DNA from 2 places in the Pedomonas sp. genome. Region 1 is predicted to be linked to the other one. Evidence: riboswitches for the same ligand, from Rfam matches in the RefSeq annotation. Region 1 holds a riboswitch; the other holds the start of a gene.
The links. A riboswitch is a leader RNA that binds a small molecule or an ion and turns the genes downstream of it on or off. The one in region 1 is predicted to bind cobalamin.

Region 1 (3,848 bases):
AAGCCGATGAAGGCCCCCCGACCCAAGACGCCATAGCCGTTGATCACTTCGTAATCCGCATCGAACAGATTCTCGACCCGCCCGTAGAGCTCCAGCCCCTTGGTCACGGCGTAGCTGGCGCGCACGTCCACCAGCGTATAACCGTCCAGCGGGTTCAGCTGCCCGGCCGAGTCATAGCTGTCGCCGGTCATGGTCAGGCTGGCCGACAGGCTGAAGCGATCATTCGCCTGCCAGTTGACCGAGGTCTGGAAGCTGTCGCGGGCGCGGCGGGCAAGGTCGGTGTCGGTCACCTCGTTGCGCGGCTTCAGCCTGGTGTAGCTGGCCTTGATGACCAGCGGATCGATGGGCTGCACCAAGAGGCCCAGCTCAAGCCCCTTGAACGAGGCCCGCGCCACGTTGTCATAATAGCCCCAGCGGCCCGAGGCGCACTGCGGATCGCCCACGGTGCAGTTCACATAGTCGATCTGGTTGTTCAGCTTGTTCTGGAACCAGGTGGCGCTGACGCGGATGCGCCCTTCCACGAAGCCCTGATCGATGCCGACTTCCCAGCCCTTGCTGGTTTCGGCCTGAAGGTCCGCGTTTCCGTAGATGCTGTAGAGCTGATAGAGCGTCGGCGCCTTGAACCCCTCGCCCCAGTTGGCACGCAGCAGCGTGTCCGTCTGCGGAACCTGATAGGCGCCCGCCACACGGAAGCTGGTGTGATCGCCGAAAGTGTCGTGATCGTCATAGCGCACGCCCGCCGTCAGGGTGAGGTTCTCCACCAGCGTGGCCTGACCCTGCGCATAGAGGCTGTGCATATCAACGGCAGCCTTCAGCGGCTCCAGATCCCACTGCCCGATGTTGCGGATCTTGGTGCGCTCGGTCTCCGCGCCGAAGGTCAGCTCGGCCGCCTCGGTGACGCGGACGACACCCTGATACTCGAACCGGCGGTTCTGGCCGCGCGTGTCGTTGGTCTTGACGTCGCCTTCGAAGTCCTCGCGGTCGGTGCGGCTGAAGCCGACGGCCAGCCGGTTGGTCATGCGACCCTCCGGCGTGCCGAGGGTCAGGCCCGCGTAGCCCGAGTAGAGCTCGTTGCGGCTGTTGTTGTCGGTATCGGCGAAGGTGTAGAGCGGCGGCGGGAAGCCGTCATATTCGGCGCGACCGTTGTTGTAGAGGCCCTTCAGGTCGAGGCGCAGGTTGTCGGACAGTTCCGCGCCGACGCTGCCCAGCAGCCCCCAGTTGCGGTAACCGTCCTTCTCGGTGTTGCCGTCGTCCTTGTCGGCCGCCGAGACGCCATCGGTGTCGTAGAAGCTGGCCGAGAGCGAGCCCTGCACCTTCTCGGTGCCGCCTGCCACGGTGCCCGCCGCGCGCCAGCTGTCGAAGCTACCGCCTTCAACGAGCGCCTCGCCGCGCAGGCCCGGCTCGCCCTGCTGGGTAATGATGTTGACGACACCGCCAATGGCGTGGCTGCCGTACAGCGTGGATTGCGGGCCGCGCAGAACCTCGACGCGCTGGACGCCGGTGGTGATGAGGTCTGTGACGTGGGCCGTGCCGCCCGGGGTCGAGGGATCGTTGATCCGGACGTCATCGATCAGGATGGCCGTCTGCTCGCCGCCGACGCCGCGAATGAACATGCTGGTCTGCGCGCCGGGGCCGCCCGAGCGCACCACGGTGACACCGGGCGTCTCACGCAGCACATCGGACAGCATGACTTTCTGCGTGGCGCGGATATCCTCGGCGGTGATGACGCTGACCGACGTTCCGGTGACGCCCAGCGCCTGTTCGGTGCGGGTGGCGGAGACAACAATCTGGTTCAGCGGATTGACGGGTTCTTCGGCCCGGGCGCTGGTGGCGGCAAACCCGAGCTGGGCCGCAGTGGTAAGCAGAATTACGAGGCGGGGCGACATGCCAGCCCTCCCAATACAAATCAGTCGTTCTTTGTCAGGGAGGCGTGCGCCGTTCCTGCAGGGCGGCACGCGGACTCATCCCGGCACCCGGCACAGCAACCCTGACGGTTGATGTCGCCGTTCCGGAAGAACCCGTCGCACACCACTCTCCCGGCAGCATGCAAGGCGACGACAACAGGCAGGTCTCCTGGCTTTCGGGTCATCGCCCCGTCTCTGCCTTCCCAGTTTCCGGGCTTCCCCGGTCTTCCAGTGGCGTAATCGAGACGGCGCTCGCCGGTTACAGTTGCGGGGACAGCCGTGGACTGAGAGTGCGGCCTGATGGGCGGACCCTGGCACCACGTTCCCTTTTAACCCCCTTTCGGGGGGCCTGTTGCGAGCATGAGGGCTAATCCGGGCCACCGCACACGTCAAGCCCGCAACGAAAGCAGCCTGCTGAAATACGACCCTGCGGCGCTGGACATTCCCGCCATCTGCGCCAGATTTGGGAAATACACGCGTAGATGTTGGTTTGAAGAATTAAATTGTAGATGAAGAAGGTCGCCCGTGCCGAAGGCCAGAACTGGCGCAAGCCAGACCCCCAGCTCCGCCCAGCACCAGCTTGAGTTCCTGTCTGCACCGCAGATGCAGCAGGACGGCACTTTTGCCGTTCAGATGTCCGAGGATTTGCCTGACGTGACCGGAGAGTTTGACGATGATACCGCCCCCACCTTCGCGCTGGTGCGGGAGAGCGGCATCGACGGTGAAAAGCGCTGCCTTTATCTTGTGGTCGAATCCACCAAGGGGGAACAGTTCCGGCTGGATTTCACCCCCGGCTGCATTCCGCTGGCCGTTGCCGCCCTGTCCTCTGAACTGGGCTATCTGCGGCAGCATCAGCCGGACCAGAACGACGCCGTGCAGCCGATCACGGTTGAATCGTTCCAGCTGGGTGAAACCGCCAACGGCAGCCCGGCCCTGCTTGCCGGCATGGAAGGCGGCGGCGAACTGCCCCTGCAGCTGAGCCTGCAGGAACTGCAGAAGCTGAACAAGCGCATCAGCGAGTATATTCGCAGCAAAGCCGTGGCACAGCCATTCAGCTAAGGCCTGGGTCACAACCTCAACTGACGTCCCCGCCTCTCACTGTTTCCTGAGTCTGCTTCTGGCATGCCCGCCACGCTGGAGCTGTGCCGGAAGAGATCAATCGCCCGTGCGGCTTCAATACTGTTGGCCACACGAGGGATGTATTACCGCGGCGAAATATTATTCCGCACTACGAAAGACGAAAATCCGACACAGGCAACCTACCTGAAAAACACCTGAGCCATCCAAACTGATTAATAATAATTTCATGTTTCTCGGTGATTTGCAGCAAGTTGGTCCGGAGGTCTAATCCGCGACTGCTGTTTTTTAGTGCCAGGTGTAGTGTCATGTCGTTTCTGAACAATCTGCCAATAAGCCGGAAGATCTCCGTTGCGTTCGCCTGCGTGGGCTTTGCGGTTATCCTCATGAGTGCCGTGGTTGGCCGCAGCATCATGGTTGCCGAGACGGCGACCGACGTAAATAACCATACATATGAAGTGCTTGATGCTCTCGACCTCGCCACGACCAGCATGGTCAACAAGGAGGTCGGCCTGCGCGGCTACATGATCTCCAGTGACGAAAAGTTTCTGGAGCCCTATCACGACGGCAACCGGCAGTTCGAGCAGGCCTGGAAGCGGGCCAAGGAGCTGACCCGCGACAACGCCGGTCAGCAGCAACGTCTCGATGACGTCGCCCGCATCGCGGCGACCTGGCAGAGCGAAGTGGCAGACCAGATCATCCGCCTGATGGATAATCCTGAGACTGTCAGCGCCGCTCGCGAGATCGAAAGTTCGGGTCGGGGCAAGGCCATCATGGACACCCTCCGCCAGACGCTGGCCGAGGCCGAGATGGCCGAGCGCGAACTGCTGGCAGAGCGCAGCGTCACGCGGCAGGATGCCTTCGACA
Region 2 (3,848 bases), on a different contig from region 1:
CCCATGTCGATGCAGCGACGGGCTTCCTTTTCCAGCTCGGCCTGATCCCAGAACGGCAGGTGCGCCATGCTGAAGATGCGCTGGCCCGATTCAGCCTGGTATTCGGCAGAGGCGTCGTTGAAGATCTGGATAATGCTGAGCGCCAAGGCCGGGTCGCGCAGCGACATCAGGGAACCCGCCTGGGTCACGCCCGAGTTCTGGAAGCAGATCTGGGCGTAGATGCCCATGTCATCCATCGCCTTCAGCCGTTCCTTGATCATGTGACCGCCCGGATGGCCCTCTTCGAGCGTCGGAAAGGCAAGGCGGCCGAGCAGCTTGTTGTTGTCGGCCCGGATGACGTTGCCGCCCATGGTGCCAAAGTCACGGTCACCGACGAACCAGCGGTCCGTGCCGTTGACCCGCCTGACATGCGGAACCTTGTCCTTGAGCGCCGCGGGAGCGCGCGAAGTGAACAGGTCAGGCGCCTCGGTGATATGGGTGTCGGTATCGACGATCTTGATCCCCTCGAGGGAGGGGTGCAGACCCGTCGACTGCGAAGCATAATCAACCTCGCGGATCACGCCGCCCGGCAGATAGCCCGCCGCCGACCAGTATTTGCGCGCATTCTGAGAGATATCGTCCTGTTTCGCATCCGCCATGTCTCACCCACTTTGTTTATTGATTGAACGGTCTCCCCTTTTGATACCAAGTCCTCGATTGACCGTATCATTCGGATCGGACAAACTTTGTGCATGAACGGCCAAACACTCATGTCTGGGAGCGACCCTGAGTTCAAGATGGTGCCGATGGTGGCCCCATCGATGCGCCCCTGCGCCGGCGCCATTCCGCAGGACGACTATGATCTGGACACGCCATGGCACTGCCATGACATGCATCAGCTCCAGTATGCCTTCAGCGGCATGATCGAAGTGGAGGATCGCTTCGGGAGCTACTTCATTCCCCGGGCGCTGGCGGCCTGGATCCCGGCGGGCGTCGTCCACCGCACCCGGATCCATCGGGTACGCTCTGCCTCGATCTTCTTCGAGCCCCACATGATCCCTGTTGCCGGAGACAGGATCCGCATCATCCAGGTCTCCCCGCTCATGCGCGAGATGGTGATGGGGGCGATGCGCTGGCCGCTCTATGGCGAACTGGACCGAACGGGCCACGCCTACTTCCAGGCGCTGGCCTGCCTGTGCACCGAATGGATCGAAGAGGAGGCGCCTCTGCGCCTGCCCAGTCTGCCCGACGAGCGGCTGGAAACGGCTGCCCTTTATACCCGCAAGAACCTTAAGACCTGCGATATCGCCACTGTCAGCAAGCATTGCGGTTTGTCCGAGCGTACCTTGCGACGCAAATTCCAGGCATCCATCGGGATGAGCTGGGAGCAATACCGGCAGCGCGCCAGACTCCTGAAAGCCGCGGCCCTGCTCAATGAAGGCAAGCTGCCGATCGGCACGATCGCTGCTGAGGTCGGCTTTGAGAGCCAAAGCTCCTTCGCCCGCGCCTTCAAAAGCCTGACCGGGATCAATCCCAAGGAATTCAAATCGTCCGAGCCAAGGCGTTAAGGGTATGGCGGCAATGGTGCAACCACGGTTGGGAGCGCCTCTGCACGGGAAGACGCCCAACAATGCTGATCTTCTTCAACCCAAGAACGCCCAAGAGGTCATCCTCGCTGCAAAGCGGGCTGCTTCCTCGATTTTCTTGCACACCGGCCTCACGGCAGATTTCAAGGCTCCGCATCAGGTCGGCGCGCTGCACATTCCGGATAGGACAACCAGACGGGTTGACGGCATGGCGGCAACATTCCTATGACCCCTCGTGCAACAGGTTCCCCCTTAGGGGGATGAAAACGGGAATGGGGTGCGAATCCCCGGCTGTCCCTGCAACTGTCAGCGGCAAGTCTTCGGTCACAGAGCCATTGGGACACCCTCCCGAGAAGGCGACCGGCAAGGCGATGACCCGCGAGCCAGGAGACCTGCCTGTTGCCGTCGTCTTTCGGCTGGCCAGGGAGTGCCGGGCGAACGGGACCTCCCGCAGGACGACATGAGCGCCCATTGAGTTGCCGCAGCAACGCGGCAGCACGAAGGGCATCTGTTGTGAACCATGGCCTGCGCTGCCCGCAGGCCGACGGGAGAGGCATTATGCTCACCCCAGTTGAAAATGTAGCGGCCGTTGTCGTTTGCAACACCTGCCGTCTTGCCAAGGATCAGCCCTCTGACGACGAGGGACGGCGCGGCGGGCGACTGCTGGCCGATCTGCTACGCGACGTACAAAAGGCGCGACCGGACTATGCCGCCGTCGCCATTCAAGAAATGCCCTGCCTGTTTGCGTGCGGCGAGCACTGCACCGTGCACCTGCGCGCACCAGACAAGATCAGCTACGTGCTCGGCCGTTTCGCGCCGACGCTCGAAGATGCAACCGCCATTCTGGATTACGCGGCCCAATATGCGGCGAGCCCGGAGGGCGTCGTGCCGTATCGCCAGTGGCCCGAAGGCGTGAAGGGTCACTTCATCACACGCATGCCCCCGGCCGGATTTGTTGCAGAATGACTTCGTTTCCTGATCGCGCTGCGCTTGACGCGGCGCTGGCTGCACTTCCCGAAGCGGATACGGCGGCTGTCGAGCAGGCACGCGCACTCCAGAGGTCCCTCTGCAAACCGGAAGGCTCGTTGGGACGGCTGGAAGAAATCGCCCTGTTCATGGCGGGCTGGCAAGGCACGCAGCACCCCTGCCTGCGCCGGGGCCAGACGGTGGTCTTCGCCGGCAACCATGGCATCGCCCGGCACGGGGTCAGCGCCTTTCCGCCCGAGACGACGCGCGACATGGTGCTGAATTTCGAGCGCGGCGGCGCAGCCATCAATGCGCTCTGCGGCGTTGCCGGCTTCGAGTTTCAAGTGGTCTCGCTGGAGCTGGACTGCCCGACTGCCGATTTCACGGCGGGTGCGGCCATGACCGAAGCCGAGGTGCTGAGGGCCCTCTCGATCGGTGCGCAGGCGATCAGCGCCGACACGGACCTTCTCGTCATCGGTGAGATGGGCATTGCCAACACAACGACGGCAGCGGCGCTTGCCTGCCTGATCTATGGCGGTGCGCCGGCAGAATGGGTGGGCCGTGGCACCGGCGTCGACCCACTGGGGGTCCAGCGAAAAATCGACGTGGTGAGGCGAGCGGTTGCGCTCCACGGCGACACCCCGCGCATGGCGCTGGACCTGCTGGCAGCCGTGGGCGGGCGCGAACTGGCGGCCATGGCAGGCGCGGTTCTTGGCGCTCGGCTGAGGCGCATTCCGGTTCTGCTCGATGGCTTCATCTGCTGCGCTGCCATAGCGCCGCTCGCTGTTCAGAATCCGCAGATCATCCAGCACTGCCTGGCCGGACATCAATCCGAAGAGCCGGGGCACCTGCGGGTCCTGCAGCATTTCGGCCTGTCGCCGCTGCTGCAGTTGAACATGCGCCTGGGCGAGGCCAGCGGCGCTGCTGTTGCAGCCTTGCTGGTCAAAGCCGCCCTCGCCGCGCACAACCAGATGGCAACGATCGACGAAGCGCTCAGCGGCAACCTGCCCCAGCGCCGCGCGACAGCCTTGGCCGGATGACCGGGAAGCGCACCGAGGGACAGCATGCCCCGCAGGCTGTGGTCGCGGGTCAGGGCCCCGCCGCCTGGCCCTTGTGGATGCTCCGGCATGGGATGCCAGCACAGACCGGGGCCATGCTGGGCTGGACGGACAGCCCCTTGTCGGCCCTGGGCGAGAGGCAGGCTCGGGCTCAGAGCGAGCGCCTGTCCGCACAGGGCATTACGCAAATCCTTTCCTCAGATCTGGCGCGCTGCCAGGCGACGGCCCGGATCACGGCCGAGCGGCTGTCCGGTCAAAG

Region 2: linked by a shared signal. The riboswitch ahead of VIG90_RS03145 (DUF1636 domain-containing protein) and the one ahead of VIG90_RS19360 (TonB-dependent receptor plug domain-containing protein) in region 1 are both predicted to bind cobalamin.

What each region holds. Positions count from the first base shown of each region.
Region 1 covers NZ_DATBUP010000268.1:27,062-30,909, forward strand. The annotation lists gene VIG90_RS19360 (TonB-dependent receptor plug domain-containing protein) at 1-1,886, opposite strand, end outside; cobalamin riboswitch at 2,047-2,272, opposite strand; gene VIG90_RS19365 (hypothetical protein) at 2,430-2,963, shown strand; gene VIG90_RS19370 (methyl-accepting chemotaxis protein) at 3,290-3,848, shown strand, end outside.
Region 2 covers NZ_DATBUP010000036.1:25,965-29,812, reverse strand. The annotation lists gene VIG90_RS03160 (amidohydrolase family protein) at 1-638, opposite strand, end outside; gene VIG90_RS03155 (helix-turn-helix transcriptional regulator) at 732-1,547, shown strand; gene VIG90_RS03150 (hypothetical protein) at 1,552-1,794, shown strand; cobalamin riboswitch at 1,791-1,979, shown strand; gene VIG90_RS03145 (DUF1636 domain-containing protein) at 2,124-2,531, shown strand; gene cobT (nicotinate-nucleotide--dimethylbenzimidazole phosphoribosyltransferase) at 2,528-3,571, shown strand; gene VIG90_RS03135 (histidine phosphatase family protein) at 3,649-3,848, shown strand, end outside.